Regions from separate parts of the Lysinibacillus sp. JK80 genome, predicted to be linked through region 3. Evidence: predicted binding sites of a transcription regulator. Region 3 holds the regulator's gene; each other region holds the start of a gene.

Region 1 (11,005 bases), 2.2 Mb from region 3:
TAGAAGCAGCAGAAAAATCAGATAATGCTAATAGTTTTAAACGTGAATTTACAGAGATCGAATGGCTTTCACCAATTCCACGTACCCCTAAAAATATTATGTGTATTGGTAAAAACTATGATGAACATGCAAAGGAAATGGGCGCAGAGGCAGCACCAACGGATTTAATGGTATTCACAAAATCACCAACTGCAATTGCTGCAGATGGACAAACAATTTCCATTCATGCAGATCTTTCTTCAAAAATGGATTATGAAGGTGAGCTAGCTATCGTTATTGGTAAACGTGGCAAAAACATTCCTAAAAACTTAGCGTTTGATTACGTATTTGGTTATACAATTGCCAATGATGTAACAGCTCGTGATTTACAAGAGAAACATAAACAATTCTTCTTGGGTAAAAGCTTGGATGGTACTTGCCCTCTTGGACCATACCTTGTGACAAAGGATGAGATCCCAAATCCACAAGACTTAACAGTAGTGACAAAGGTCAATGATGAAGTACGTCAAAATGGCTCTACGAAAGATATGATGTTCTCTGTTGAAACGTTAGTATCCATCCTATCTCAGCATGTAACATTAGAGCCAGGAGATGTGATTTTAACAGGTACGCCAGCTGGTGTTGGCAAAGGGATGAACCCGCCGCAATTCTTAAAAGCTGGAGATACAGTAAAAGTATCTATTCAAGGAATTGGTACTTTAGTCAACCATTTTGAATAATGATGATATCAATCCGCGAGAGTCTATACTCCGCGGGTTTTTTTACTGCTTTAAGGCATAGTAACAGAAGTAAAAACTATGAGATGCAAGGATTCCAAGTTTTAAATGATGTAAATTGTGTGAACACTATTGTAATATTTGAAACCCTTTCCATCGCATGGTAGGATAGAGTTTGATAGAAAAAGAATGAGGGGGACAAACATGAGTTTTTTAACTAGCCAAACGCATTTGCATATTACTACGTGGGTAGTAGGTATTGTCATCTTTTTAATTGCGGCACTAATGGGCAAGCAATCAAAAGGCTTACATATGACATTACGTCTGTTTTATGTACTAATAATCATCACAGGTGGGGCATTATTTATCGAGGCAATGGACTATGGTAAAGGTATGCTTTACGGATTTAAGTTCTTAGGTGGCATACTTGTAATTGGCATGATGGAAATGGTCTTAGTACGTCAAAAGAAAAATAAACCAACAGCTATGTTTTGGATTTTATTTGCAGTATTCCTATTAATCACTTTGTTCCTAGGATTTAAACTGCCAATGGGTCAAGATTTCTTAGCATAATGATTTAAAAGTCGTGAAGTAGTTGCTTCACGGCTTTTATTTTGTAAACGAAAACGGAAGACGGAATTGACACCTTTTTGTCGTAATTCATTTCGCTTTTACGCAAAATCTTTGGAAAAGATAGCGACGTGACAGAGTTATTTGGTAAAATGACGTTGATTGGTTTGAAAGAGAGGGAATAACAGTGAAATTTAAGAAGTGGATAAGTGCGACGGCTGCATCACTTTTATTAGCAACTTCATTAGTAAGTACTATACCAGTAGCACATGCGGATGAATCAGCGACTAGAACAATAGCAGAAGAAAGCATCTATGATTTACTCGTTGACCGTTTCTTTAATGGCTCGGGCACAAACGATTTTGATACAAATACGCAGGACCCTTCGAAATTTGCGGGGGGCGATTTTACAGGTTTACAGGATAAACTGAAATTTATCGGTGAGATGGGCTATACAATTGTTTCCATTGGGCCTATTTTTTCTACAGAGAAGTATGATGGATCAATGTCCACAAGCTATACTACAATAGAACGTCATTTTGGAACAACGGAAGAATTCCAAAGTACTGTAGAGGCCTACAAAGCTAAAAATATGTCCATTATGGTGGATTTTCCACTTACAAATGTGAGTCCAAATCATGAGTGGGCAAAGGATGCATCGAAAGCGGATTGGATTGCATCTACCAATAATGGACAAGTACAGTGGGATTTATCGAATAAGGATGTGCAAGAAGCACTTATTCAAGCAGTAACTGAATTTGTTTCTACATATGACATCGGTGGTATTCGTTTAACAAATATCGCAGGGGCTGATACAGCGTTTATCAATGCAGTAATAGCTGCATTAAAAGAGACAAAAACATCACTTTATGTGATAGCAAATGAAGAAAGCGATGCTGACTTTGATGCAACTTTCTCACCTGTAACGGCAGATATCTATCGTAATATATTTAAAAACGTGGATATGGATTCTTCTAAATTAATGGAACCCTTCGCAGGAGAAAAACCGACACAAATTATGGTGGATTCACTTGAAACTCATCGTTTTACATTTGACTCTGCTAATGAAAATATGTTCCCACCTACCCGCTTAAAAATGGCGATGGGTGCTTTATTTATGCTACCAGGAATTCCTGTCGTACAATACGGGACAGAAATTGCTATGAATGGGGAAGCAAAACCAGATACACACCAGCTTTATAACTTTAAAACAGACGAGGAACTGATAGATTATATTAAAAATGTTCAATCTTTACGTAATCAATCAGCTACTTTACGTAATGGTGATTTTGAAGTCATTACAAATGAAAATGGCCTTCTTGTCTTTACACGTTCTTCTGACGAAGAAAAGTGGGTAATCATGGTTAATAATACTGGTAAAACACAACGCGTCGACTTAACACCTGAACAACTTGGTGAAGGGAAAATGCTGAACGGTATTTTACATGAGGAAAAAGTTCGCATAAATGAAAAAGAAGTCTATCCTGTTATTTTAGACCGAGAAATGGTTGAAATTTATCAAGTTCGCAATGATGAAGGCTTAAACACTCCTTATATGGTGGCTCTTGGCTTAGTATGGGTGATCTTTATTGGCTTTGTTGTCATCATCATTAAACGAGGGAAAGTTCGTCGTCAGGAGCAAGACGTCCAATAATAATAACACGACAAAAAAGCATGCCAGGAGCCATCCTAGCATGCTTTTTATTAGCCTTCAAAGCTTTTATTTGTGAAGAAAATTGCAATAGTCCCAGGTCCGACATGTGAGCCGATCGCAGAACCTATCATGGTAATTTGCACAGCTTGAGGTGAAAAACGCTCCTGGATAGAGGCTTTTGCTTCATTCGCAAAGGCAGCGTCGTCACTATGGCTAATACCTACGATTTTATTTGTAAAGCTGCCACCACGCTCCTGCATTAAATCTAACATACGATTAAGTGCTTTTTTTCGACCGCGTGACTTTTCAATCGGTACAAGTTTGCCATCTTCTACATTTAAAATAGGCTTAATACTAAGAAGGCCACCTAAAAATGCACTAGCTTTTGATACACGACCACCTTTTGCAAGGTAATCTAAGTCTTCTACAGTAAATAAATGCTCGACCTGAGGTGCAAGGGTGTTTATTTTAGAGGCCATGTCTTCTAAGGATACTCCTATATTTCGCAGTCGTACAGCTTCTTCCACGACAAGGCCATGGCCTAGTGATGCGCATTTAGAGTCGATAATGACTAGTTTTAAGGAAGGATACTGCTCAAGTACCTGATTGCGAATCATTTGAGCAGTACTATATGTGCCTGATAATTCTGATGAAAAAGCGATATAAATACCTTCTTCATCATTTTTGGCTAGCTCCTCAAAATGCTTCAAAAAGAGCTCAGGTGACACTTGTGATGTTTTTGGCTGAGCACCTTGGCGTATTGCATCATAGATCTCTTTGGAATCAATTGAAATCACATCTTCATATTCTTTGTTGTTCAATTGCACTCGTAAAGGGAGTAGCACGACATCATTTTCTTCATAGTAAGATTTTGGTAGATCACATCCACTATCCGTAAAAATCTTCATTCTCTTGTCCCCCTAATTTCAACTTACTTTTAAAGCTTTTTAACTTTATTCAGTAGATACTCACTTTAGATAAATGGAAGGGGTACCACTGAATAAAGTTAAACTGGTAAAAATGGAATGTTAACTTGAACTTACTACTTAACTATGATAATTTCAAGCGTTCAATGAGTATTTTTGCAATTCCATCGTCATTATTCGTTGTTGTAATTTCATTGGCAATGTTTTTAAGACTTGAAATACCGTTCCCCATCGCTACACCAAGTCCAGCATATTCGATCATTTCTAAATCATTGTCTTCATCACCAAAAGCGATGATGCGCTCACGAGGAATACCTAAATATTTTGCCACATGTGCAATACCCACAGCTTTATTTAAGCCGCGACGCACAATTTCAATAATATGAAGTGGCGCGCCCCATCGACGATGTTCAATGACTTCTGCGTGCACAGCCTGCAAATGATCACGTATAATAACTGAATTCGCTTCATTTGCCTGAATTAATAAACTTGTGGGATTATCCAGGAGGTGTGTGTATAAATCCCCAAGTGTAATTTTTGGATTACCCATATTAAAAATATTTAAAATACGATCGTCTTCTGTGTGGACATAAATATCATCTTTTACCTCAGCGATAATATTTTCGTATTCATAACTGTTAATAGAATCAACAACATCATGTACGACACTTAAATCAATTGGTGTGTGCATATGTTGCCAAGAGACATTTTTAGGATGATGCACATATGCGCCATTAAAATTAACAATGGGTGTAGTGAGCCCAAGTTCATGATAATAAAGATCGCTTGCACGGTATGGACGTCCTGTCGCAATCATCACTTGATGCCCTTGTTCCTTAGCCTGCAATAATGTTTTTTTCGTTTTTGCAGAAATTTGCTGTTGATCTGTTAATAAAGTTCCATCTAAGTCTAATACGATTAAATGCGGTTTCATAGCTCGTTGCCCCTTTCCTATAGTTTGAATAGTATCTCTTTGTCTTACATTCGTCAAAATTTTGTCACAGTGAAAAAAGTTTGCTAACATAAAGATGAGAGAATAGTTGGGAGTGACAATAATGTTTGTAGAAAAAGAAGTGTGGGGAAATATTCCTTTATTACATATACATACAGACAATATGAATGAAGAAACCCCGGTAGTCATTTTTTTGCATGGCTTTATGAGTGCAAAAGAACATAACTTACACTATGCATACCAATTGGTGCATAAAGGGGTGCGTGTCCTATTGCCAGATGCAAAATTTCATGGTGAGCGTAGCGAAGGCCTAACAGAAATGCAAATGAATTTAAATTTTTGGGACATTGTTTTAAATTCTATTCATGAAGTACAACAATTATATGATGAATTAAAGAATAAAAATTTATTAGCTAGTCATAAAATTGGCATAGGAGGCACTTCAATGGGTGGCATCGTGACATCAGGCTGTCTGAAACTTTATGATTGGATACAAACAGCTGCAATATGCATGGGTGCACCTGGTTTTATAAAATTGGGTGAATACCAATTGCAACAATTTGCAACAAGCGGAGTTAACTGGCCGATGTCAGAGGAAGACGTTGAAAAAATTAATGAAGCCCTTGCTAAATATGATGTCAGTTTAACACCAGAAAAATTCGCGGGTCGCCCTGTATTCTTTTGGCATGGAGAATTAGATAAAACAGTTCCTTTTCACGAAACGTATAAATTTTATGAAACATTACGGGGATACTATAAAGCAAACCCTGAATATTTAAAGTTCATGGTTAACAAAAGGGCTGGACATGCTGTACCACGTGACGGTATGCTAGCAGCCACAGCATGGCTTGCACAGCATTTGGCATAATAGGGTGCATCTGCTATGATAAGGTTAACACTATGATGGAAGGAGAAATACGAATGGATCAGGATATGAAAGATAGCATGTTAGGTGCTTTAGAAAACGTAATTGATCCTGAGCTTGGCATTGATATTGTCAACTTAGGTTTAGTATATGATGTGGAATTAGATGATGAAGGTGTTGCAACTGTTACGATGACGCTAACATCTATGGGCTGCCCACTTGGTCCAGTCATTGTGGATCAAGTGAATACGGCGTTAGGTGAACTTCCAGAAGTGAAAAGTACAAATGTTAATATTGTATGGAATCCACCTTGGTCGAAAGATAAAATGTCACGCTATGCCAAAATGGCATTGGGCGTACGTTAAAATGGCTTATTTAAAACCCTGCTTATTGAAAAATAAGCAGGGTTTTTGCTTGTAACGAAACTAATCGATACGGCATATTTGTAATGGACAATTTTCACAGGCAATTTCATTTTTTAAAAATTGTAAATCATGAATGGTAATAAATCCTTTATCAAAAGTGATAATCTCATGTTTTTTTAAATCATTCAGCATACGATTAATCATTTCCCGACTTGTCGCACACAAATTTGCAATTTCTGTATTTGTTAGCTGAAAATCAATAAAAATCGAGTCATTTTCTACAGGTTTACCATACGTATTGGACAGCCGAATGAGCGTTGAAAATAGAGCACCTTTTTTCCCGTTTAACACTAAATCGCGCAAACGACTCTGATGCTTTAAGTTTTCTGTTTGTAGCCACTTCATGTATTCCACCATAACTGTCGGCTGCTCTTCTAGTAAATGCTCCAAAGATTTACGACTCAAAACATACAACGTAGAGGGTTCTAAAACTTTGGCAGTCATCGAATTATAGACGAGATTACAAAATAACGAACCTTCTCCTATTATGCTGTCAGGGCCACAAATACGAATGGTTAATTCCTTACCCGTCTCGGATTCTTGGCTAATCGAAATAACACCTGATTGGATGTAATAAATTTCTTTTGCCCGTTCACCCTCTAGAAAAATTTTATTTCCTTTATTCACTTTGATAAAAACACCGTGGTTTTGAAAAAGATCTTTAATTTTTTCAAACATATTATCCATTAAAACCATATCTCCAACACATCGCTTTCTTTTTGTAATAAATGGCGATTATTACAAAAGGATAGTGGATTTCGATACTAAAACATAGAAACATACCATTATTATAACGTAAACTTCCATAATAAGTGAAAAAATTTTAGGGCGATTTCTTTGCTAAGCATTGTCGAGTGATGTAAAATAAAGTTAGTCAAAAAAGGTCAAACTTTTTTCTAATGAATAAGAATGGGTATATAAATAATGAGAAATATGAAAAAAAGGAGTGCTAGCTATGCAATTTCAACAAACAGACAATAAAAAACCATTAGAACAATTTGGACGCAATTTAATTGAAGAAGTAAAAAACGGCAAGATGGATCCTGTTATCGGGCGTGATGAAGAAATTCGAAATGTAATTCGTATTCTAACACGTAAAACAAAAAATAATCCTGTATTAATCGGTGAACCAGGAGTTGGTAAAACGGCAATTGTGGAAGGTTTAGCACAGCGTATTGTTAAAGGTGATGTACCAGAAGGCTTGAAAGAATGTGTATTATATGAATTAGATATGAGTGCGTTAATCGCTGGTGCAAGTTATCGTGGACAATTTGAAGAACGCTTAAAAGGTGTGCTAAAAGAAGTAAAAGAATCAGAAGGACAAATCATTCTATTTATTGATGAAATTCATACGATCGTAGGTGCAGGAAAAACAGATGGCGCTATGGATGCAGGAAATATGCTAAAACCTATGCTAGCACGTGGTGAATTACACTGTATTGGTGCTACTACCATAGACGAATATCGTATGTACATTGAAAAGGATCCTGCCTTAGAACGTCGATTCCAGCAAGTACTAGTACGTGAGCCATCTATAGAGGATACGGTATCCATTTTACGTGGTTTAAAGGAACGCTTTGAATTACATCACGCAGTACGTATTCATGACAGAGCAATTGTTGCGGCAGCAGAACTATCCAATCGCTATATTACAGAACGATTTTTACCTGATAAGGCCATTGATTTAATTGATGAGGCTTGTGCAATGATTCGTACAGAAATTGATTCAATGCCACAGGAATTAGACGCAGTCACACGTCGTATTATGCAGCTTGAAATTGAGGAACAGGCATTGCGTAAGGAAAAGGACGAGGCAAGTAAAAAACGTCTGGAGCAATTACGCGAAGAATTAACTAAGTTAAAAGAATCATCTAAGGGCATGCGACAACAATGGGAAGCAGAAAAAGAAAAACTACACGATATTCAGAAAAAACGTGAAACATTGGATAAATATCGTCGTGATCTAGATGAGGCAGAAAGTAAATATGATCTAAATAAAGCTGCTGAATTACGTCATGGTAAAATTCCAACACTTGAAAAAGACATTCAGGTACTTGAAAAGGAATTAGAGAACGGTGCAGAATCTCGTATTTTACGTGAAGAGGTAACAGCAGATGAAATCGCTGCAATTGTTTCACGTTGGACAGGAATCCCTGTAACAAAATTAGTAGAGGGTGAGCGTGAAAAACTATTACGTTTAAAGGATACATTACATGAACGTGTGGTTGGACAAGATACAGCAGTTCAATTAGTGACAGAAGCGGTATGGCGTGCACGTGCAGGTATCAAAGATCCACACCGACCTATTGGTAGCTTTTTATTTTTAGGTCCAACTGGTGTAGGTAAAACAGAACTTGCCAAGGCACTTGCTGCACAGTTATTTGATTCAGAAGATCACTTTATTCGGATTGATATGAGTGAATACATGGAGAAACATAGTGTGTCTCGACTTGTTGGGGCTCCTCCAGGCTATGTGGGCTATGAGGAAGGTGGACAGCTAACGGAAGCAGTTCGCCGAAATCCTTATTCTGTGGTGCTACTAGACGAGATTGAAAAAGCTCATCCTGATGTGGCGAACATTTTATTGCAAATTTTAGATGATGGGCGCATTACAGATAGTCAGGGACGAATGGTGAATTTTACAAATACAGTAGTCATTTTAACTTCGAATATCGGATCAAGTTATTTAATGGAGGCAAAGGAAAATGATGCGGCTGTGGAGGACTTAGTCATGTCAGCCCTACGACAACATTTTAAACCTGAGCTATTAAACAGAATGGATGATATCATCTTCTTCCATGCATTATCTACTAAACATTTTACTGCGATTGCCTGGAAGTATGTGGAGCAATTGATTAAACGTGTCGCAGAGCAAGAAATTACTTTATCTGTCGAGCAAGAAGTCATTGATTGGGTAGTAGAGCAAGGTGCAGATGCCCAATTTGGAGCAAGACCACTAAAACGCTTTGTACAGCGACATATCGAAACAGCCGTTGCTAAAGAACTATTACGCGGAGAAGTTTTACCAGGGGAGACGTTGCATGTGAAAATGCATGAGGGTCAATGTGTTGTGGAAAAATAACAGAAAAAACCTGTTCGGCATGAAGCTGAACAGGCTTTTTCTAGCTGAATTAATGATGGTCTGCAGCTTCTGGTGTAGGGTCGTTTGGAATGATTGCTCCAATAATAAAGATAAGGATGGAGAATACAACAGAAACGATTGCCCCAGTTTTGAAATCAAATGGTACACCAAGTACAGAGCTGACTACGTAGTTTAACATAGAAACTAGTAGGAATGACCATATGAACGTTACGATATATTGCATTAATTTCACCTCAACCGAACTTTTTTCATCATAAGGTTTTACTCATATTCATTATCATATCATAACATAAATCAAAAAAAAATGAACCATTTATGTGAAACATGGCGATTTTGTCACAACAAATATGAGATTTAGTATTTTATGTTTAGTAATGTAAAGTATTTAGGAACAGCTCTGAAATAGGGGAATGCGCTCCTAAGCGGGTGAAAAGTGCTCCAAAAGGGAAGAACACCGCTCATACATGATGCAAGGTGCTTTGAAAAATAATGAACAAGCTCAACAAAGTACGATAGATAAAGCTCTAAACAGAATAACCTCATTCCATAAAATTCTTCACTTCTATATTCAAAGAACACTACCCTCAGCCGCATAAATTTTAAATCATCTTGCGTCATTCCTTTTATATGCGTTATAATTATGACCAGTTACTAATAATTGATAGTAAGAAAGCTGAGGGGTTGCTATATGAACGCTGGTATTATAGGAATAGGCAAATATGTTCCTGAGAAGGTCGTTACAAATTTTGATTTGGAAAAAATCATGGATACTTCTGATGAATGGATTCGTACTCGAACAGGCATTGAAGAACGTCATTTTGCGGCAGATGATCAGGAAACTTCAGATTTGGCAGTAGCTGCTGCAAAAGAAGCTATTGCAAATGCGGGTATTACGCCTGAGGAAATTGGTTTAATTCTTGTAGCAACTGTCACACAGGATCAAACTTTTCCAAGTGTAGCTTGTATGATTCAGGAACAAATCGGAGCAGTAAATGCTGCAGCAATGGATCAAGCAGCAGCATGTGCAGGATTTATATATAGTTTAGTGACAGCAAAGCACTTTGTTGAGGCAAATGCTTATAAATATGTCTTAGTAGTAGGTGTTGAAAAGCTGTCGAAAGTCGTTGATTGGGAAGATCGCAATACAGCTGTATTATTTGGCGATGGTGCCAGTGCAGCTATCATTGGGCAAGTCTCTGAAGGTAGAGGTATTCTATCCTTCGAACTTGGTGCAGACGGTACAGGCGGAAAGAATCTTTATTTAACGAAGCAAGATACAATTGCGATGAATGGTCGTGAAGTGTTTAAATTTGCTGTTCGACAAATGGGTGAATCGGCTGTTAATGTATTAGAGAAAGCGGGATTAACAAAAGAAGACGTTGATTTCCTAGTGCCACATCAGGCAAATATACGTATTATGGAATCTGCACGTGAGCGTTTAGAGCTACCACCAGAAAAAATGTCAAAAACGATTCATAAATATGGAAATACTTCAGCAGCATCTATTGGTATTTCCTTGGTAGATGAGCTCGAAGCAGGTAAGATTAAAGAGGATGATTTATTAGTCCTTGTAGGTTTTGGTGGCGGCTTAACATGGGGTGCCGTAGCCATGAGATGGGGAAAATAAGTAGGAAAAATGCTTGAGGGGAGTAAGACAATGAGTAAAAGACGAGTAGTAATTACAGGAATTGGCGCAGTTACACCACTAGGAAATAGCATCGAAGAAACATGGGCAAACATTAAAGCTGGTAAATCTGGCATTGGTGAGCTGACACGTTTAAATAAAGATCTTTT
Region 2 (11,005 bases), 720 kb from region 3:
ACAGGAGGCTTGCGAATCATTACTTCCCACCTCTACTAACTATACGAAACCAGTATCAGGCTTTTATCTTTCCATTGTTCTTCCTGATAATGTAAGTGCTAGGCAGGTGGTTCATTTATTAAAGGAAAAAAATATATTGATGGATGACGCTGCTAGAATGTATCTACCAGAATTTAAAAAGGATAATCTTATTCGTTTAAGTATTTCTCAGGTAGATGAACCATTAATTTACACTGGTATTGAGGAACTAGCACTGTGCATTTCATCATTTGAACGTAAAATGCGCTATCCAAATCCCATTCACCTATTGTAATTAAAAAAGGCATTGATTGTGAGCAAGCTACACATCAATGCCTTTCGTTTTAAATTATTTTAAATGACTATCGAAGAATTTTACCATGGCATTATAGAATTCAATTCTATTTTCTTCATTTGCAAAGCCATGTCCTTCATTATCTTTTAGCATGTACTCTACATCCACACCCCTAGCGCGTAAGGCTTCCACAATTTGATCGGATTCTGCTTTGTTCACACGTGGGTCATTTGCTCCTTGTGCGACAAATAATGGTGTTTTGATTTTATCTGCATGGAAAACTGGTGAAACAGCAGTTAACAATTCTTTGTCTTTCTCTGGATGACCTACGCGCTCATAAAACATGTTACGCATAGTTTCCCAGTAAGGAGGGATGGTATTTAATAATGTAAATATGTTAGATACCCCTACATAATCAACTGCAGCAGCATATAAATCAGGTGTATACGTAATACCTGCTAATGTTGCATAACCACCAAATGATGCCCCATAAATACCGATGCGATCAGGGTCTGCAATGCCTTGGTCAATTGCCCATTGGACACCATCAGTGATGTCATCTTGAATCTTCAGACCCCATTGCTTATTACCAGCCTGAAGGAATTCTTTACCATATCCAGTTGACGAACGGAAATTTACCTGTAGCACTGCATAACCACGATTAGCTAATAATTGTACTTCTGGGTTGAAGCCCCACATATCACGTGCCCAAGGCCCACCATGAGGATTGACAATAAGAGGGAGATCTTTTGCTTCTTTATTTTTCGGTAAAGTTAAATAGCCATTAATCGTTAAACCATCTCGGCTCTTATATGAAATTGGATGCATTTCTGCCAGTTCATTCGGATTTAACCAAGGGCTTAAAGTGGCCAACTCGGTTAACTCATCTGTCGTAGAATCGTAATAATAATATTTTCCATAGACAGTATCACTTGAAACACTCACAATAAATTTGGTCATTTCTTTATTGTAATCATTGATACCAAGCTCACTTTCATGCACATTCAGCTTGCTTTGGATTTTACGGAAAAGCTTTTCAAAGTTCTCGTCAAAGAATTGGTAATGTGGTTTATCTGTTATATACGCACCATATAGCAATTTATCGTGTTCGGCACTATATAAGACACCAGAAACATCTACTTGATCATTAGACATAATTACTTCTTCATTACCTTTTAAGTCGTATTTCACAACTTCTACTTTGTCTCTACCTTTGTTAGATGTAGCGTAAATGTATTGATTGTCTTTTGAGAAAGCTAGTGGCATTACTTCATCTCCAGCTTCCATTTCAATAAATGGCTTGAATTCATCCTTTTCAGAATCTCGATAAAGAATCGTTCCTTCCACACCATCTGAGGCTACAGCAATTCGTACATTTCCATTGCGATCTGCTAGCCAGCTCGTAATATTACCCGGATTTTTTGCAACGTGAGTTGTTTCCCCAGTCTTTACATTCAACTTGTAGACATCAAAAACTGTTGCATCTTCCTTATTCATCATGATAAGAATTTCATCTTTAACACCCTGTAGACCACTTAATATCCCAACTGTGACATTTGGATATGGCGTTAGATCTTTTTCCTCAGAGCCATTAAATGTTGTAGAATAAATATGGAAATTCTCATCTCCACCTTTATCCTTTACGTAGAGTAAATTATTATCCTTCCAGTAAAATCCTGCAACGTCTCGATCTTTTGAATTGGAAACACGAACAGGCTCACTATCATCATTCATCTTTTTCACGAAAACATTCGCTCTGTTCTCCCAAGCAGAGGAAAAAGTAATGTAATTGCCATCTGGCGAAAGTTCATAACCAAAATTACCAGGATTTTTCATAAAGTCTTCAACTGAAATTTCCTTTACACCTTCATGATTGGAACCATTTTTTATTTGTTTTGCATTGTTTAAAATTTTTACTGCATCTTGTTTTGAAATTGCTTCTGTATTTAATGATAAGCCATTAAATAAACCAATCTTATTGGCCTTCTCTAAATAGTCAGCAAGTGAAGCTTCTTTTTCTTCTTTATTTAACGCTCTAACTAAAATACGAGCCGCTTCATCACGTTTAATTGTCAAACTTAAATCTGTGAATTCTCCAGCCTTGACCCATTTATCAATAATTTGTTGACGCATTGAATCTGAACCGTGCTGGAATGTTAAAGTTGTTACAGCTAAATTCAAAAATTCCTGCGCTGACACACGTTCTTCTTGTGCTGTTACTGTGCTATTAGTTTCATTTGCAGCACGGACTTCTTGCATTGTTGCAGGAATAACTACAGAGGTTGTTAAAATAATTGCTAACGATGCAGATAAAAATCTTTTTTTCAAAATGATTCCTCCCTATATCAGTTTACGCTATATCGTTTGTCGATATATTTAAATTATAACAATTCTAGCATTATTGTCAATAATTGAGAGGTTTTTAATTAAGCCAAAATGAAAGCGAACTATATAGAATAGTTCGTCATACCTCTATTAAAATTTCCTGCTTGCTCCCCCACCAGCAGAAGATCCGCCACCAAATCCGCCAAAGCCCCCTCTACTCGAATGTCCTCCACCAAAACTTCCTGGATAACCGCCATAGCCTCCAGAGCGAGGACCTCCGCCGCCTTTCGAAAAGAATGAATAGATAATAATAACAACGATAATGATTAGGATAATTAACCAAGTGGGTATGCCATCCTCTTCTTTTGTTTGCGCTGGCAAATCACCGTTCCAATTATACTCTTGGGCAACAGCGCGGAAAACTTCAGAATAGGTTGCTTGAAAAGCTTGGTCTAGATTACCAGCACTTGCTGAGGGATAAAATGCGTTATCTAAAATGCGTCCTAATTTACCATCTGGTAATGCTCCTTCTAATCCTTGACCCACGGCAATTACAACGTCGTTATTTCCTTCCCCTTGACCTAAGGTAGCTAAAATCAGGACACCGTTATTTTTTTCCTTGTCACCAATGCCCCATGACCGAATCAATTTTGTCGCATACATTTTCGGCTCTTGTCCATGAAGACTATCAACTGTGACTACCATGATTTCAGCACCCGTGCCTTGATCCAACTGCTCAGAATATAGATTTATCTCTTCTTTGACATTCGCAGAAATTACATTGGCAAAGTCATGTATATACGTATTTTTCATCGGTGATGGCATCGTTGCTTCTGCTAGATTCGAGAAAAAAAGAAGCACCGAACAAACGATGATCATCTGTACAATGCAACGTTTCATTAATGTGTACCCGATTGACTAAAATCGATAGATGGTGCTTTGTCCGCTCCTGCTGTGGCTTTAAAGTATTCTTTTTGTTCAAAGCCAAACATACCTGCCATCAAATTCCCCGGGAAACGTTTAACATGTTTATTGAATTGCTGTACCTCATTATTGTAATCCTCACGTGCTACTGCCAGACGATTTTCCGTACCTGCTAGCTCATCCATTAACTGGCGGAAGTTTGCATCTGCCTTTAAGTTTGGGTAATTTTCTACAACTACTAGTAAACGACTAAGAGCGCCAGTTAAAGCATCATTGGCAACAGCTTGCTCCTCTGGTGAGCTTGCACTTCCCATTTGTGCACGTGCCTCCGTAATATTCGCTATCACCTCTTGCTCATGATTCGCATAGCCTTTCACAGATTCCACTAGATTGGGAATCAAATCATAGCGACGTTGGAGCTGATTTTCAACTTGTGCCCATTTAGAATCAACATTTTCCTCGGCTGTCACCAGACTATTGTATTTAGGTATAAATAATAAGGCGATTACAACAAGAATGATGACAATTATTCCAATTGGTCCAAGTAACTTTTTCAATTTTAATCCTCCTTGACTTGCTTTTCCTTCTATCTTTAGTCTACATTTTTACCTTTACATTTATACCGTATGAAATTGAATTGACACGACATACTAAATACTGCAACAAAAAATTATTGAGGAGGCGTTTTTTTTGTCACAATCGTTTTACAATGAATCATCAAACCAAACAAATTTAAATCAACAACATAGCCTAAATCATGGTGGACATGAAATGATGGACATGCATGAAACAATTGGCGAAATTATTGCAGGTATGAACCAAGCGATTATTTTGCGTCCCCATGTAAAAGATCCTGAATTACTCAACATTTTGGATCGCCAATATAATTTCACTCTTGGTATGTACAATACGATCGTAGAGTCCTTTAAAACAGGACACGATCCATCTGTTCCAACAGGACGCTACCAAATGGAAACAGGAAATGATTTCAAATATGGCCTAAATCCTGGTCAACCAAAAAAGCCGATGCAAAACGCTAATGAAATTAATGATGAAGCTATTTCCGGATTTTTACTTGGAGCTCAAAAAGGAGCAGCAAAATGTATGACAACTGCTGCGTTGGAGACAACAAACCCTGTAGTTCGTCGCGTTGTTGCGGATAGTATTCCTAACTGTATTGAGATGGGATACGAATTATCCATTTATCAAAATAAACACGGCTATTATCAGGTGCCTCAGTATTCCCAACAGGATATGCAAACGATGCTGAATGCATTCGACACAACATCTAATCCCCTTCATTAAATAAGAACAGCACAAAAAAAGCGAACGAGCATGTCGTTCGCTTTTTCAGCTTTATAATACTTTTCCTAAAAACGCTTTCGTACGGTCGCTTTGGGGATTGCCGAATAGTTCCTCTGGAGACCCTTCTTCCACAATATAGCCCCCATCCATGAAGACTACTCGATCACCTACTTCACGAGCAAAGCCCATTTCATGTGTCACAACTACCATTGTCATCCCTTCAGCTGCTAGATTTTTCATAACATCTAGCACCTCTTTTACCATTTCAGGGTCAAGTGCTGAAGTTGGCTCGTCAAATAAAATAGCTTTTGGCTTCATTGCTAAGGCACGAGCAATCGCCACACGCTGTTGCTGACCACCTGATAGCTGCTCAGGATAATTATAGGCCTTGCTGTCGAGCCCGACCTTTTTTAATAGCTCATGTCCTAAAGCTTCTGCGTCTGTACGATTCATTTTACGAATTTGCATAGGTGCCATCGTGACATTATCGATAACAGTCATATGCGGGAATAAGTTAAATTGTTGGAACACCATACCCACTTCAGCGCGAATTTCATTGATATTCGTTTTAGGATCATTAATTTTTACATTTTCAATATAAATAGCACCATCCGTTACTTCTTCTAACATATTGATGCAACGGAGAAATGTACTTTTTCCTGAACCAGACGGCCCAATAACACAGACAACTTGTTTTTCTTGAATTTCATAATCGATTCCTTTTAATACTTCAAGCTTGCCAAAGTATTTGTGTAGGTTTTCAATTTTTATCATCTAGCTTCCCGCCCTTCTACCTTAGCTTTACGAGGGACATAGCTATTGCTAAATCGTTTCTCGATAAATGCTACAATCTTCGTTACACCATATGTCAACACTAAATATAATAATGCTGCAACGATATACGGTTCCCAGAAGCGGAAGCTTGCACCAGCTACGACCTTACTAGCGTATAAAATATCTGGTGCTGCAATTACAGTTACGAGTGAAGAATCTTTTAATAATGCAATAAATTCATTGCCCAATGGCGGAATCATACGTCTAAATGCTTGAGGTAAAATGACCTTACGCATCGCTTGGTTATGCGTTAATCCAAGAGAGCGAGCAGCCTCCATTTGCCCTTTTGCAATACTTTGAATCCCTGCACGGAAAATTTCCGCATTATAAGCAGCACAGTTTAAAATAAGCGCTGTAATCCCTGATACCATATAACCTAAAGAATGACCAAAAATTGTTGGAATAACTGCTAAGTGAATTAACAAGATTTGTACAAGCATCGGTGTTCCACGGAATAAATCGATATATAGTTTAGATGGCCAATAAATCCATTTTTTACTCGATAATTTTCCAAGGCCTAAAAATAGTCCTAATAGAATACCGCCAAAATAACCACTAAGTGTCAAAATAAGTGTTACGCCAATACCTCGTATAAACATATCTCGGTAGTTCCAGACAATGTCCCAGCGTAAGTCAAAGATGTCCATCCGAAAACCCCATTCCCCTTTAAATTACAATTAATAAATGAACTGTTAGCACAGTTACTATGTTAGTAGCATCATTTCATTCATTTTTATTGAAAATCAATGCCTGTAATTTCTTTTAATTTACCGTTTTCTTTAATCTTTTTAAGACCTTCGTTTAATTTATCTAGCAATTCTTTATTCCCTTTTTGAACCATGAAGCCATAGTATTCTTTTTCGAATGCATCATCTTCAATTACTTTTAGTTTTTGATCTGGGTGAGCTTTGATATATTCATAAACTACTGCATTATCTCCGATAGCTGCATCAACATTACCATTTAGCATCTCTTGGATAGCGATTGGCTGACTTTCAAAAGCCATAATATTTGTACTTGCTTCCCCTTGTAGCTTTTTCGCTGCCATATGACCAGTTGCATTGATTTGTACAGATACTTTTTTATCTTTTAATTCATCAAGAGATTTAATCTTTGAATCTTCTTTCACAACAATTAATAACTGAGACTCATAATACGGTTCTGTAAAATCAAATGATTCTTTACGCTCTTCCGTAATTGTGATTCCAGAAGCACCGATATCTGTTTCACCGTTCTTAATTGTTTGGAACACTGGCTCCCATCCAATATTATTCCACTCAACCTCAAAGTCCATCTCATCTGCAATAGCTTGTAGAATATCGACATCAATCCCTACAATTTTCCCTGAATCGTCAACAGATTCAAATGGTGCAAAAGTTGCCTCAGTACCTACTTTGTAAACCTTTTTGCCATCTCCACCATCTTCTGAAGATGAGCTACCTGAAGATGCATCATCTTTTGTACCACAACCTGCAAGTGCTAATGTTAAAGCTGCAATAATCATCAGTAACATCCAACCTGTTTTTTTCATTGTATTTCCCCCTAGTTCGATAATTTTCCGAATTACGTATTATTTTTCGCAATTCGGAAATGTTAGACTATTAGGTCAATTATATTAACATTATAGTATTTAGACAACAACTTTTCGCATAAAATTAAATATTTTTTCATATAAATTTATAATAAATTCATATAATTTGAAAAAACATGTATAAATAACAAGAAAATTAACCTAAAACTAATATATATACAATAAGAACCATGCCAAATTTCGATAAATTTAGGCAAAAAAAAAGAATCCCCTCAGATAGGATTCTTTTTTTTCGACTATTACTAGTCTCACGTACAGTATGTTCACTAAAAAATAATTTGGAGTTGTTGCTTTTTTGAAGGTTTGAAAGGAATAAATAGGGGAATAATGCCAACTAGGACAGTATTCCCTTTATTCTTCCTCTCGATCTCCAGTAAGCAGGCTGCTAAACTACTTATTAGGAGATGAGCTATAACAGTATATCAATTGATCAGTAAAATGGCGCCCTCGGAGGGAATCGAACCCCCAGTGCAAGAACCGGAATCTTACGTGTTATCCATTACACCACGAGGGCAAAAGACACAAAAAAAAAGTACTCACTCTAGGCTTACGAAAAGCATGATGTAGATAACCCTCATTTTTGAAGCATACCTGCAAAATAGTGTCCTGTACTTTAAACCTTATAACCTTAATCATTATACAAGCCTATCCTATATAATTCAACCATAGAATGCAAAAACAATTTATTTTTTTTAATTTCACTTTAGCAGGGTTAATATTTGACCTTCCCTGACTATAATGTGTATGATAAGGATACAGCTGAAATACAAAGGAAAATTTTCAGCAAAGGTATTCGAATTTAGCTTTTTAAGGAGGATTTAACATGAATTTAATTCCTACAGTTATTGAACAAACTAGTCGTGGTGAGCGTGCATATGACATTTATTCACGTCTACTTAAAGACCGTATTATCCTTTTAGGAAGTGCTATTGATGACAATGTTGCTAACTCCATTGTCGCTCAGCTTCTTTTCCTACAAGCAGAAGATCCAGATAAAGATATCTCTCTTTATATTAACTCACCTGGCGGATCCATTACGGCTGGTATGGCTATCTATGACACAATGCAAATCATTAAACCACAGGTACAAACTATTTGTATTGGTATGGCTGCATCAATGGGTGCTTTCCTACTTGCAGCTGGAGAACCTGGTAAACGTTTTGCCTTACCAAATGCTGAAGTCATGATTCACCAACCACTAGGTGGTGCACAAGGTCAAGCGACAGAAATTGAAATTGCTGCTAAACGTATTCTATTCTTACGTGAAAAATTAAATGGCATTTTATCTGAACGCACTGGTCAACCACTTGAAGTCATTGCAAGAGACACAGATCGTGATAACTTCATGACTGCTGAACGTGCAAAAGAATACGGTTTAATCGATCATATTATGCACCGTAGCGATAATAAATAAAAAAATAGAAGGCATCACAGAATTGCTCTGTGATGCCTTTTGTATTTAATGAATGTTAATCTTCATTTTCAATAATTGTTGCCAATGCTGTAACCGCTTGCTCAGCATCGTTACCTTCACTGCTTAAAGTCACTTCGGTACCTTTAGCAACTGCTAAGCTCATAACACCCATAATGGATTTGGCATTTACTTTTTTCTCATCTTTTTCTAGAAAGATATCAGCACTAAAACGATTTGCTTCTTGCACAAATAGTGCTGCTTGTCTAGCTTGTAGTCCTAATTTTAATTTAACCTGGACTCTTCTCTCAATCATTCTCAAAACTCCCCTTCACTACCGTTCGTCTATTAGTTTTATCTTACCTTACTTACTGGCAAAAGAACAATAAGCGATTAGCATGACATTCATACCTGAAAAGTATGATAACTTAACCACCTATTTTTTCACCACTCCTTAATGCATCCGCAATCTCATCAATTTTTCTCAATCGATGGTTAACACCTGATTTACTAACCGTTCCACTAGATACCATTTCACCAAGCTCTTTTAATGTCACATCTTGGTATTCAACACGGAGACGTGCTATTTCACGAAGCTTCTCTGGTAGTTGATCAAGACCAATTGAATTTTCAATAAATCGAATATTCTCAACCTGCCGTAATGCTGCTCCAATGGTTTTATTTAAATTGGCAGTTTCACAGTTCACAATACGGTTGACACTATTACGCATATCTCGCAAAATCCGAACATCTTCAAATTTCATCATAGCCTGATGCGCTCCAACAATATTAAGGAAATCTGAAATTTTTTCTGCTTCTTTTAAGTAAGTTACAAAGCCTTTTTTACGTTCAATTGTTTTGGCATTGAGTTCAAATTCATTCATCAAATCCATTAATGCCTCACCATGTTCTTTATATAAAGAATAAACCTCTAAATGATAAGCCGATGTTTCTGGATTATTGACGGAACCTCCTGCTAAAAAGGCTCCTCTTAAATAAGCTCTTTTTTGGCCGCTCTTTTGAATGAGCTTTCTTGAGATAGTATGGTTAAATTGAAAGTCGTCTGAGATGATTTCTAAATCAATTAATAGCTCACGCGCTCCTTCTCTTACACGGCATATATACACATTATTTTTTTTCAATCGCATTTTCTTACGAACAAGTAATTCAACATTGTACGGATACAATTTTTTCATAATCGTATATAGTCTTCTGGCAATTGCAGCGTTTTCGGTTTGCACGTCTAAGCTTAGTTGTTTATTTGCAAAGGATAATGAACCATTCATACGAATTAGGGCAGAAACTTCTGCTTTCATACAATGATTGTCTGCTTCTATTTGTGTCAATTCTTTTTTTGTTTCAGAAGCAAAAGACATATCACGCCCCCCTTTCAATCATGATTTCTATGTATATGTTCATCTTACCATATACAATAAAGCCATTATGTTTCTATTATTGGTCCTCTTACTTTTTGATGGTAAATATCAGCATAATCTACCAGCCATTCTGCAACATTTGTAGCATTATGTCGAACCGTTCCATCTGGTCGAATTGTAGCAATGTCTCGTTTGATAACTTCTAAACCCATACTTTCAAGCTTTGCTACGTCAAATGTTACTGGTTCCGCTCTTTCTTCTTTATACAGTTCTTTTACAGGGTTAGGGAGTTCTTCATCATTTACTAAGATGGAATCGATAAAATCATGGCCAACATGCTTATGTATGGCTGTTACATGATCGCCTGCTGTATAAGAAATGGTTTCACCCTTTTGTGTCATTAAATTACAAACATATATTTTTCTTCCTTTAGCCTTAACAACTGCTTCACCTATTTCCTTAACAAGCAAATTAGGAATAATACTTGTATATAAGCTTCCTGGTCCTATTAAAATATAATCTGCACGAAGTATTGCACGAATAGCTTCTGGCAACGGTTGCACATTTTCAGGTACTAAAAAAACGCGATTAATGCGTTTCGTCGCTGTCGGGATTTTTGATTCTCCCTCGATAATTGAACCGTCCTCAAGCACAGCATGTAAGGTGATTTTTTTATTAGCTGCTGGAATAACTCGACCATGAACTTTTAAAACCTTTCCCATCTCACTGATAGCATGATTGAAATCACCAGTAATATCAGTAAGGGCTGTAAGCATTAAATTCCCTAAGGAGTGACCTCGTAAGTCTTCAGATGCCGAAAAACGGTATTGAAACATTTGCTCTACAAGGGGCTCAATATCTGATAATGCTGCAATCACATTGCGTACATCACCAGGCGGTGGGATATCGTAATCATCACGTAAACG
Region 3 (11,005 bases):
TCGATCCTCTACTTGTTTTTGTAATGCACGACGTAGTGGACGAGCACCATATTGAGGGTCATAGCCTTCTTCAGCAATTTTTTCAAGTGCTGCATCAGTCAGCTCTAACGAAATGTCTTGCTCTTGCAAGCGTTTTGTTAAAGCATTGCCCATCATCGCAATGATTTCTTTTAAGTGCTCTTTTTCTAATGCGTGGAAGACAATCATTTCATCGATACGGTTTAAGAATTCTGGACGGAATGCTTTTTTCAATTCTTCTAACATCGTACCCTTCATGTCTTTATGCTTAGACTCTGCACCACCTACATTGAAACCAAGGTTCTTTTGGTATTTTAATGCATCCGCACCAACGTTTGAAGTCATAATGACCACTGTATTGCGGAAGTCTACTACACGTCCCTTAGAGTCTGTTAAACGACCATCTTCAAGCACTTGCAATAGAATATTGAATACATCAGGGTGTGCCTTTTCAATTTCATCTAATAAAACGACTGAATATGGCTTACGGCGAACTTTCTCTGTCAGTTGACCACCATCATCGAAGCCTACATAACCCGGAGGTGAACCTACTAAACGAGAAGTCGAATGTTTCTCCATGTACTCGGACATGTCAACACGAATCATCGCATCCTCATCGCCAAACATTACCTCAGCAAGTGCTCTTGCAAGCTCTGTTTTACCAACGCCTGTAGGTCCTAAGAAGATAAATGAGCCAATTGGTCGTTTTGGATCTTTTAAGCCTGCTCTTGCACGACGTATTGCACGAGAAATCGCTTCTACTGCTTCTCCTTGCCCTACTACACGTTTGTGTAACTCTTCTTCAAGCTGTAATAACTTCGAAGATTCTTCAGAAGCAATTTTAGCTACTGGGATTCCTGTCCACATTGATACAACTGCTGCTACATCATCCACAGTCACTTTAGATTCGGCTTTACCTTGCTCTTCTTTCCAATTTTTTCGAGTAGCTTCAATTTCATCCTTCAGCTTTTGCTCTGTATCTCTTAGCGCTGCTGCCTTTTCAAATTCTTGACCTGATACGGCTGCATTTTTTTCAGAACGAACATTTTCAAGCTTATCCTCAAGCGCCTTTAAGTTTGGTGGTACTGCGAATGAGCGTAAGCGTACTTTAGAACCTGCTTCATCGATTAAGTCAATCGCTTTATCTGGTAAGAATCGGTCAGAAATATATCTATCACTCATTTTTGCCGCTGCTTCAATGGCTTCATCTGTAATTTTCACACGGTGATGCGCTTCATAACGATCGCGTAAGCCTTGAATAATTAGAATAGCCTCTTCCACTGTCGGCTCATCCACTTGGATTGGTTGGAAACGACGCTCTAAGGCCGCATCCTTTTCAATGTACTTGCGGTACTCATCAAGTGTTGTGGCACCAATACATTGAAGCTCTCCACGTGCTAAAGATGGTTTTAAGATATTTGATGCATCAATCGCACCTTCAGCACCACCCGCACCAATTAATGTATGCAATTCGTCAATAAATAAAATGATGTTGCCTGCTTGGCGAATTTCATCCATCACTTTTTTCAAACGATCTTCAAATTCTCCACGATATTTTGTACCTGCAACAACTGTCCCCATATCTAGTGTCATTACACGTTTGTCACGAAGGATTTCTGGCACTTCGTTATTAATAATTTGCTGTGCCAATCCTTCAGCAATCGCTGTTTTACCAACACCTGGCTCACCAATCAATACAGGGTTATTTTTCGTACGACGCGATAAAACTTCAATAACTCGTGTAATTTCCTTGCTTCGGCCAATAACAGGGTCTAAAGTACCTTCACGTGCAATTTGTGTTAAATCACGTGCTAGACTATCTAATGTTGGTGTATTGGCAGCTTGAGCTGCTTGTTGGCCAGATTGTGCATTATCATTATTACCTAATAGCAATAATACTTGCTGGCGAGCTTTATTTAAACCGACTCCCGCATTGTTTAAAACGCGAGCTGCCACGCCCTCACCCTCACGTATAAGCGCCAATAATAGATGCTCTGTACCGATATAGGAGTGACCTAGTTTACGTGACTCATCAACAGATAATTCAATTACTTTTTTAGCTCTTGGTGTATAATGTACGATTGGACCGACATCTTCTTTGCCCTTACCAACTAATTCTTCAATGCCAGCTTCAATCATTTGAGGACTAATATCAATGGCTTCTAACGCTTTCGCAGCAATACCGCCGCCTTCACGTATAAGCCCTAATAGAATATGCTCTGTACCGATAGATTCGTGCTTCCAACGAATAGCCTCTTCCTGAGCAAGCTGTAATACTTTTTGCGCGCGTTGTGTAAAACGATTAAACATCATATAAATCCTCTCCTTTTTCCCCATTTATAGGCTTATTCGCATGTTCTTGAGATAATGTCTCACGAAGCATCTCCGCTCGTACACGATCCCGCTCAGCAGGTGGTAATGCCTCACCTGCATAGTGCTGTAAAAAACCTGGTTGCATACTAACAACACATTCATTTAAGGTCGTTGTTTGTATACCATCAATCAATTGTAAATCTACTCCTAAACGAACATTAGATAGGCAAGTAGCAGCTTCCTCACTTGTTAAAATTCTTGCATGTGTAAGGGTACCTAAAGCTCGATATACGCGATCTTCTAGCGCAAGCTCTGCCTTTTCCATTAATTTACCTCTTGCATGCCGCTCTTTTTGAATAATCTTTTCAGCGACACTTTGTATATCTGCTAAAATATCTTCCTCTGTCTTCCCAAGTGTAATTTGGTTAGACACTTGATAAACATTCCCTAAATTTTCGCTTCCTTCACCATATATACCTCTTACAGTCATTCCTAAGCGTGTCATGGCATTTATAATTTGATTCATTTGCCCAGTTAATGTAAGAGCGGGTAAATGCATCATGACGGATGCTCGTAGACCCGTACCAATATTCGTTGGACAGCTTGTTAAATAACCAAAAGTATCTCGAAAAGCATACGGTAATACTTTCTCTAGGATACGATCAATCTTATTTGCTTGTTCATAAGCACTTTGAAGTTGAAAACTTGCTGTCATACATTGAATGCGTAAATGATCCTCTTCATTCACCATAATGCTAACGGATTCGTCTTCAGAGAGTAGTATAGAGCCCACTTGCTCTTTTTTAGCCAGTTGCGGGCTAATCAAATGCTTTTCTACAAGAATTTGACGCTGTAAAGGGGTTAAATCCTTTATAGCAAAATAAGCATAATCATTTTGAAGAGTTGGGCTATCGCTGACAGCATGTGTAACGGCCTGTTCCACTTGCAGTGCCTCATTTTCTGAAAACGCTAATGGAAAACGATAGCCATCTAAATTTCGTGCAAGGCGGATCCGTGTACTAATGACGATATCTGAGTAATCATCTTTGATATGCATCCAAGTTGGTGTCGCACGCTCTAAAAATGATTCAATCATCATGTCACATCACCACCTTCAAATTGTAGATGCTTCTCTAGCTCTTTAACTTCATCACGTAGCTTCGCCGCTTCTTCAAACTGTTCCTCATCTACGGCGGATTTCATACGCTTGCGGATATCTTCTATTTGCTTTTTAATAACATACACATTACTGCGAGCACCAGGCATTTTTCCAATGTGTTGTGGACCTGCCTGAATACGATTAAAAAGCTTTGGCAAATGATCTCCAAATGTGTCATAACAGCTTGGGCACCCGAATTTTCCTTCTTTTAAAAATTGCTTATACGAAAATCCACATTGTGGGCATGTTTGCTGTTGTGGTTGTACCTGTTGTTTTTCCCCCACCTTTTGCCATGTAGGAGAGCCAAACCAGTTAGACAATAACTGTTGAATAGATACTGGCTCTTGTTTAAACTCTGCATGAAATGGATGGAATTGTGAGGCGCAGACGTCACAATAATGATGCTCTACTTTTTGCCCACTTTGAACTTGTGTTACTGTAACTGTCGCATTACGTTGTTTACAATGTTCGCATATCATTTCCATCACCTCACTATTTTTGTTGTTCATATTTTATTGTTGTCAGCATTGCTCGCAATATTTTTGATCGAATGACATCTCTTAATGGGAGATGCAAGTCGATCGTGGAGCGATCAATTGCTGCTAACATTAATTTCGCTTCTCGCTTGGAAATTACCTGCTCATCAATGAGTCGATAAACCAAATCTTCTGCCATTGTTTGTGATGCCCCACCTTCAATTTGCCTGAGAACATCGTCGATTAAATCAATCTGTGAATTCGCGCGGACACGTAAAATTCGAATGTATCCACCACCACCACGTTTGCTCTCAACAAGGTAACCCCGCTCGGCAGTAAATCTTGTATTAATAACATAATTTATTTGTGATGGTACACATTGAAATTTATCAGCGATTTCACTACGTTTAATTTCAATATGCCCTTCTCCACCTAATTCAAGTACTTGCTTTAAGTAACCCTCTATGATGTCTGATATATTACGCATTTTAGGAATACACCTCGCTTGCTTCACTGACTTTGACTATCTTTGACTTTCTTTGAGTATATTATACAAAACGCTTGAAAAAAATTGCAATGATTTCGCCCATAGAAAAGTGGAAAGTCTTGAAAAAGGCTTTTTAAGAGCCGAAAAGAGCCCTTTTTCGATCATTTGTTTACGGTTTAATAATTTCCTTATACACCTAATGTACCCTTATTCGTCATAGAAAAAACGCAAGCATATGCAACTAGCATATACTTGCGTCTATGAAAATTATACCCAGCGACCAACAATTGGATAACGCCAAGGTTCATCAGACAATGCTTTTACGATACCGATGATCGGTACCACAAATACCATAATGCCGAAAATGATTAAAAATGGTAAGCCAATAAGGACAAAGCTTAAACCAACAGAGATAGCAATTAAAACACCCATGACAATTTGGAATAGCAGTGCTTGAATAGAAATTGCCTTTACTTCCTCATCCGAACTAATTAAAAAGAAAATAATGGGCACTAACCATGGCGCAAAAAATGCACTTGCGTGTATGATTACTTTAGACCATTTAGTCTCCATATATATCAACCCTTTCTTTGAACTTTATTCTATGTTTTATGTACTACTATTTACGGAACTATACCCGCAATAGTTTCACATTAAGAAAGATTTTTTAAAATTTTTTTGAAAGGCTGTGAGGAGCGTTGGAATTTAACAACACATTAGCAAATGAATATGAAAAGGGTATTCGCCGTACATTGCCTAGTTATGATGCCATGCTACGTTTAATACAAACTTTTTATCATTCTAGGCTATCAGAAAATGCTAACATGCTAGTCGTGGGAGCAGGAAGTGGCAATGAAATTATACAGCTTGCAGAAGGAAGACCTCACTGGTCATTCACTGGCATTGATCCATCAGAATCCATGCTTACTATAGCTAAAGAGCGTTTACTCACTCTTCCTAATGATATGTCATTCCATCAGGCTACAATACTTGATGCTTCGCTGCCCTCTACTCAGTATGACGCGGCAAGTTGTGTTCTCGTCTTGCATTTTATTCATGATTATAAAGAAAAGCTCGAAACAATAACAGAAATAGCAAGACATTTGAAACCTGGAGCACCATTTGTCCTTGTTTCAAAATATGGTCAGCTAGGCTCTTTAGAAACAGAACTACAATTTGATTTATGGCGTTCTTATTGGCTACAGCATACTAGACTTTCTTTATCCGATGTAGCAGAGATGGAAAAATCCATTCGTTCCCTTTCTTTTATGAGTGAAGAAGAAATTTTAATACTTTTACAAAGTGCGGGTTTTACTAAACCTTCTAGATTTTTTGCCACTACTTTGTTCGGTGGTTGGGTATGCTTTAAAGAGGAGCGCTAACTATTTTGTAGTAAATAATTTGAGGTGAAAACCGTGATAAGCACCATTGGCATTACAAAGCAACAACAATTGTTAAAGGATTTTCCATTAGAAGAGATACATCAGCAAGAATTTGAATGGTATTGGGTTGATTTTAATTGTCCTACAGCCGAGGAGGAATCATTGTTGGATACATTTTTCCACTTTCACCCTCTCGCTATTGAAGATTGCTTAATGAGGTTGCAGCGTCCTAAGCTCGATTTTTATGATGATTTTCATTTCTTTGTCATTCATCGGGTAAACGAAGAGACGTTAGCTGCGGAGGAGGTTAATATTTTTGCCTCCAATAAATTCATCATAACCTTCCATAAAAATCCTGTCCCTGAGATAGAGAAGGTGCAAAAGATGCTGGAAAACCAACCGAAGAATTGGGAGCGAGGTACTGTATACCTAACGTATCAAACTATCGATAAAATTGTTGACAGTTATTTTCCACTCGTTTACAAAATTGAAGATCATCTAAATGCTTTAGAAGGTGAACTTACATACCAAAGTAATGTAAATGCCATGAAAATTGTCTTCGAGTTCCGTAGTGACTTGCTTGACTTAAGACGTACTATTTTACCAATGCGTGATCTTTTATATCGCATTCTCAATTCTTACCGTTTCTCACTAAAAAAATCGGAGAGAGCTTATTTTGGAGATATCTACGACCATCTACTTAAGCTAACAGAGATGGTTGAATCTAATCGAGAGCTTACAGCAGACATGCGGGATAGTTATATGGCTATGAGTTCTAGCAGAATGAATGGCATTATGATGACTTTAACAATTGTATCAACTATCTTTATACCACTTACCTTCATTGCTGGTGTGTATGGGATGAATTTCGATAACATGCCTGAGCTACATGGGCAATACAGCTATTTTATTGTACTTGGGATTATGATAATTATCGTTATCTTTATGTTGGCTGTCTTTAAACATAAAGGCTGGTTTAAACTGTTTAAACCATAAAAAGACTGCTCGTTTTAATGAAAACGAGCAGTTTTTTTAATCTATTAATACGGTCCTCTGTCATCAATCTTATTATCACCCTGCTGTGGAAATAAAAAGTAGGCTAATACCCCTGATCCCAAAGCTGCACATATGGTAATTAATAATTGCTCAACATCTGGTACCTCAGCATGGTAGTTTCGTAGCATATAAACAGAACCAATGGCAACAATCACCATGACAGGAATAACAAATTTAAAACGTTTTTTCTCCATACCACCCCTCCTTCCATTTTTTATTTTCGTACGATTTTTAGATTGCTAAACAGTTCGTATTTTACAGGTTTCCTATTTTAAATTCAAATTTACATCGCTTCACCATTTGGACTAACAATAAAGTAAAAAAATAAAGAAATATCCAATTTTTTAACCAAATATTCAGCAAATAATAGTAAAATAGATTTAATCCCATTTATTTATTAAATATACAAACCTAACAAATTTCAAAAGTGCTTATTTACTTACAATTTATTATGGATATTAAGAATGGAGCAAATAATAATGAGTTGGTTTTCAAAAAATAGTAGTTCTAGCTACGCAATTACATTAACACCTGAAAATTTTAAGAGCGGTGTACAGTTAGATGTATTGAACCACCCCAATCTTCAAAAACAATTACAACTTTTAAATTTAACACTTGAGGATTTAGCTATCATTAAGCAGCTACAGCCTTTAGCTAAAGACCTAATTCCTGAAATGGTGGAGAAATTTTATGCAGCCATTAGTTTGAGCCAAGATTTACTTGATATTATTAATAGAACATCACATATTGATCGTTTGAAAATCACGTTACATAAACATTTAAGTGACATTTTTGAAAGTCATATTAATGATGCCTACATTGCTGAACGAAAAGCCATTGCTGAGGCTCACGTTCGAATTGGCTTGCAGTCAAAGTGGTATATTGCCTCATTCCAGTCACTCACTACTACTTTTGCAAACTTTGTGAACGAGGTGGATATTTCTAAAACAGATGCTATTCGTGCTATAAACGCTTTTTGTAAAATCATTAATTTTGAGCAACAACTCGTGATTGAGGCATATGAAAAAGAGGAAGAACGTATTCGCTCAGCAGCAGATGCAACAAAAAATTCCCTTGTAACGACGATCCAAAGTACTGCAGAAGAGCTTAATGCCATTAGTGAAGAAACAGCCGCATCATTATTAGTGATTTCCTCACAAACAGATGATATTGCTGTAGCAACCAAGCAAGGATTGAACTTCGTAGCAGATACACAAGAAAAATCAAGACGAGGCCAACAGCAATTGAAAGAACAAAATGATTTAATCCAAGTTATTTTGCAAAGTGTCAATGGTCTTGAGGTAACGATGAACCAACTACGTACCTCTTCTCAAAAAATTTCTGAAATCGTTGGGCTAGTTACAGGCATTGCTGATCAAACCAATTTATTAGCATTAAATGCTTCTATTGAGGCTGCACGAGCTGGAGAACATGGGAAAGGTTTTGCAGTAGTGGCTGAGGAAGTTCGTAAACTTGCGGAGGAAACAAAAAATGCCGTCCAAAATGTTTCTCACCTTATTAAGGAAACAGAAAGTAATATTACGACTATGGCTAATTCAGTTACTAATGTTGATCAAAAAATTCAACATAGTGTCAATACACAAGAAAGTTTATCCAAGTCATTTAATGATATTGCTGATGCAGTTTCTGGCATTCAGCAGCAATACGTAAATACATCGAGAGATATTTCAGCTATATCTAATTTAATCACTGAATTATCGCAAGGTGCTACACTAGTCTCTTCTTCTTCCGACTCGCTCATTAATGTTGTCAATGAACTAAATATGTAAAATAAAAAAGGGAACTCATTTGGAGTTCCCTTTTTCCTTAATGCGGCAATGCACGTTTTTGTTTACGGTGCTCTCGTCTTGCTGGCCCAGTTTCAAATAAACGCTTCTCTTCATCTGTTTCAGGATAGATTGAGGGAACTGGTACGGGTTTCCCTTCCTCATTTACTGCAACCATTGTGACAAATGATTCTGTCGTTAATTTTTCCTCGCCAGTCTCAATATTGCGAGAAACAACGCGAACATAAACCTCCATTGAAGAACGTCCTGTAGACGAAACAATACTCTCGATTTCAAGAATATCTCCTACATGTGCAGCGGATAAAAAATCAACCGAGTCAATAGAAGCTGTCACTACAAGGCCTTTCGCATGTTTCATTGCTGTAATAGCAGCAATTTCATCAATATAAGCTAACACTCTTCCACCGAAAATAGAATTGTGATTATTTGTGTCTGGGGGTAATACGAGACGCGATTGAACCGTACGTGATTGGCTCATGGGTACAGCGTTGTTTGGCATAATTCTTGCAACTTCCCTTCTCATGTTGTTCTTTCGTCATCGTATCGCAGAAAAAGAGCTGATGCAAATTTAGAACGATTTTTTAATCGAAATAAATTTCATATCAGTCATTTCTTCTATAGCCCACTTAATTCCTTCACGTCCATAACCACTCATCTTTACTCCACCATATGGCATGTTATCTACTCGGAATGTCGGAATATCATTAATAATGACAGCACCAGCCTGTAATTCATCTGCTGCATATAAAGCATCTGACAATATATTCGTGTAAATACCTGCATTTAGGCCAAGGTCCGACTCATTTACAAGTCGAATTGCGTCGTCTAATGTTTCATATGAAACAATTGAGACGATTGGTGCGAATGTTTCCTGACAAACAATTTTCATATCAGCTGACACATTCGTCATAACTGTTGGCGTTAAAGTACGTTCAGTAAATACGCCTCCAGTTGCAATCATAGCCCCCTGTTCTTGTGCCTCCTCAATCCATTCCCTAATACGTTCCACTTCATTTGGATTTATCATGGCACTAACATCTGTTGTCTTCTCTAATGGATCTCCTACTATAAGCTTTTCTGTTTCTGCAACAAATGCTTTAGTAAATTCATCAATAATGGAGGAATGCACATATATACGTTGTAACGAAATGCATACTTGTCCAGCAAAGTTAAAAGCACCGCTTACACAACGACTGATAATTTTATTTATTGGCGTAGATGGTTCGACAATTACTGCAGCATTAGAACCCAGCTCTAAAGTTACTTTACGTAAGCCTACTTTTTCTTTAATCTTCAAACCAACCTTACCACTACCTGTAAAGGTTACTTTTTTGACATATGGATGTGTGACAAGCGTATCACTAAGCTCACCCCCACTTCCTGTCACAATTTGTAATGCCCCATCGGGTAATCCTGCATCTCGGAAAATTTCTGCCATAACGATAGCACTTAGTGGCGTTTGTGTTGCTGGCTTTAATACAACTGTATTGCCCACTGCAAACGCTGGGCCTAACTTGTGTGCCACTAAATTGAACGGAAAATTAAATGGCGTAATGGCTGATATTACACCTAAAGGTTCTCTTTTTGTCCAGCCTATTCGATCTCCTGCTCCAGGGGCTGCATCCATTGGAACCGTCTCACCTTTTGCCTGTTTAGCTCCTTCAGCTGCAAATTGATAGGTTGCGATTGTACGGTCAATTTCAGCTAAACCTGCAACAATAGGTTTTCCAGCCTCTAAGGCTAAAATCTCTGCAAGTTCTTCTTTTCTTTGTCGCATTATATCAACGACTTTATATAATATTTCGGCACGTTCGTAGGCTGTTGTCTTTTTAAACGATTGGAATGCCTGCTGCGCACCTTCGATAGCTTTCTCTACATCTTGAATAGATGCTTTAGCTACATGAGCAATAACCTCACCGCTATATGGAGAAGCTAGCTCATAGCTTTCCTCTGCATCATGCCACTGACCATTAATCCAAAGTTTTGTATCCTTCATCCTTCAAATGCACCTCCAAATAATCATGTTCTTCTTTATTCTATCACGAAGAACTTGAACTAGACGCAATGGCAGCTGCACTAACCGCTGCAATCATTGCTGCTTGCTGTGCTTGGATTAATAGCTCAATAGAAGACATAATGGTCATGGACAAAGACTTTTGTACCTTTGCCATATCATAAATAGCAAATTGTACAGCCATAAAGAGCACAAATTCACGATGCCATTTTAATAACTTCATGTCTTTTAATTCATGGTATAAATCAATCAACCCTTGAAGTTGTGCTTTATCCAGGTTAAGTATGGCTAA

What was found. The regulator CtsR, encoded in region 3, represses protease genes until heat stress. The targets are predictions, from matches to a motif close to ATGGTCAATAAAGGTCAAACA.
Region 1: a site for CtsR is predicted at 6,979-6,999, ahead of HXV90_RS11980 (ATP-dependent Clp protease ATP-binding subunit). Genes of this name have one in related genera too.
Region 2: a site for CtsR is predicted at 8,009-8,029, ahead of clpP (ATP-dependent Clp endopeptidase proteolytic subunit ClpP). Genes of this name have one in related genera too.

Annotation. Positions count from the first base shown of each region.
Region 1 is NZ_CP058997.1:2,308,786-2,319,790, reverse strand. It holds gene HXV90_RS12020 (fumarylacetoacetate hydrolase family protein) at 1-719, shown strand, start outside; gene HXV90_RS12015 (YisL family protein) at 921-1,289, shown strand; gene HXV90_RS12010 (alpha-amylase family glycosyl hydrolase) at 1,474-2,940, shown strand; gene HXV90_RS12005 (DegV family protein) at 2,991-3,848, opposite strand; gene HXV90_RS12000 (Cof-type HAD-IIB family hydrolase) at 3,991-4,800, opposite strand; gene HXV90_RS11995 (prolyl oligopeptidase family serine peptidase) at 4,922-5,686, shown strand; gene HXV90_RS11990 (metal-sulfur cluster assembly factor) at 5,740-6,048, shown strand; gene HXV90_RS11985 (Crp/Fnr family transcriptional regulator) at 6,109-6,795, opposite strand; gene HXV90_RS11980 (ATP-dependent Clp protease ATP-binding subunit) at 7,064-9,190, shown strand; gene HXV90_RS11975 (YjzD family protein) at 9,240-9,434, opposite strand; gene HXV90_RS11970 (beta-ketoacyl-ACP synthase III) at 9,900-10,838, shown strand; gene fabF (beta-ketoacyl-ACP synthase II) at 10,869-11,005, shown strand, end outside.
Region 2 is NZ_CP058997.1:3,774,002-3,785,006, forward strand. It holds gene HXV90_RS18930 (aminotransferase-like domain-containing protein) at 1-313, shown strand, start outside; gene HXV90_RS18935 (S9 family peptidase) at 368-2,641, opposite strand; gene HXV90_RS18940 (TPM domain-containing protein) at 2,789-3,538, opposite strand; gene HXV90_RS18945 (LemA family protein) at 3,538-4,119, opposite strand; gene HXV90_RS18950 (spore coat protein) at 4,253-4,867, shown strand; gene HXV90_RS18955 (amino acid ABC transporter ATP-binding protein) at 4,919-5,641, opposite strand; gene HXV90_RS18960 (amino acid ABC transporter permease) at 5,638-6,348, opposite strand; gene HXV90_RS18965 (basic amino acid ABC transporter substrate-binding protein) at 6,435-7,232, opposite strand; tRNA gene HXV90_RS18970 (tRNA-Arg) at 7,732-7,806, opposite strand; gene clpP (ATP-dependent Clp endopeptidase proteolytic subunit ClpP) at 8,116-8,706, shown strand; gene HXV90_RS18980 (HPr family phosphocarrier protein) at 8,762-9,019, opposite strand; gene whiA (DNA-binding protein WhiA) at 9,132-10,079, opposite strand; gene HXV90_RS18990 (gluconeogenesis factor YvcK family protein) at 10,145-11,005, opposite strand, start outside.
Region 3 is NZ_CP058997.1:4,494,519-4,505,523, forward strand. It holds gene HXV90_RS22625 (ATP-dependent Clp protease ATP-binding subunit) at 1-2,331, opposite strand, end outside; gene HXV90_RS22630 (protein-arginine kinase McsB) at 2,321-3,430, opposite strand; gene HXV90_RS22635 (UvrB/UvrC motif-containing protein) at 3,427-3,969, opposite strand; gene HXV90_RS22640 (CtsR family transcriptional regulator) at 3,983-4,453, opposite strand; gene HXV90_RS22645 (DUF4870 domain-containing protein) at 4,721-5,026, opposite strand; gene HXV90_RS22650 (class I SAM-dependent methyltransferase) at 5,152-5,835, shown strand; gene corA (magnesium/cobalt transporter CorA) at 5,869-6,831, shown strand; gene HXV90_RS22660 (hypothetical protein) at 6,876-7,085, opposite strand; partial or broken gene HXV90_RS23575 (protoglobin family protein) at 7,371-7,868, shown strand; gene HXV90_RS23580 (methyl-accepting chemotaxis protein) at 8,037-8,681, shown strand; gene HXV90_RS22670 (acyl-CoA thioesterase) at 8,719-9,198, opposite strand; gene HXV90_RS22675 (aldehyde dehydrogenase family protein) at 9,268-10,695, opposite strand; gene HXV90_RS22680 (DUF4003 family protein) at 10,739-11,005, opposite strand, start outside.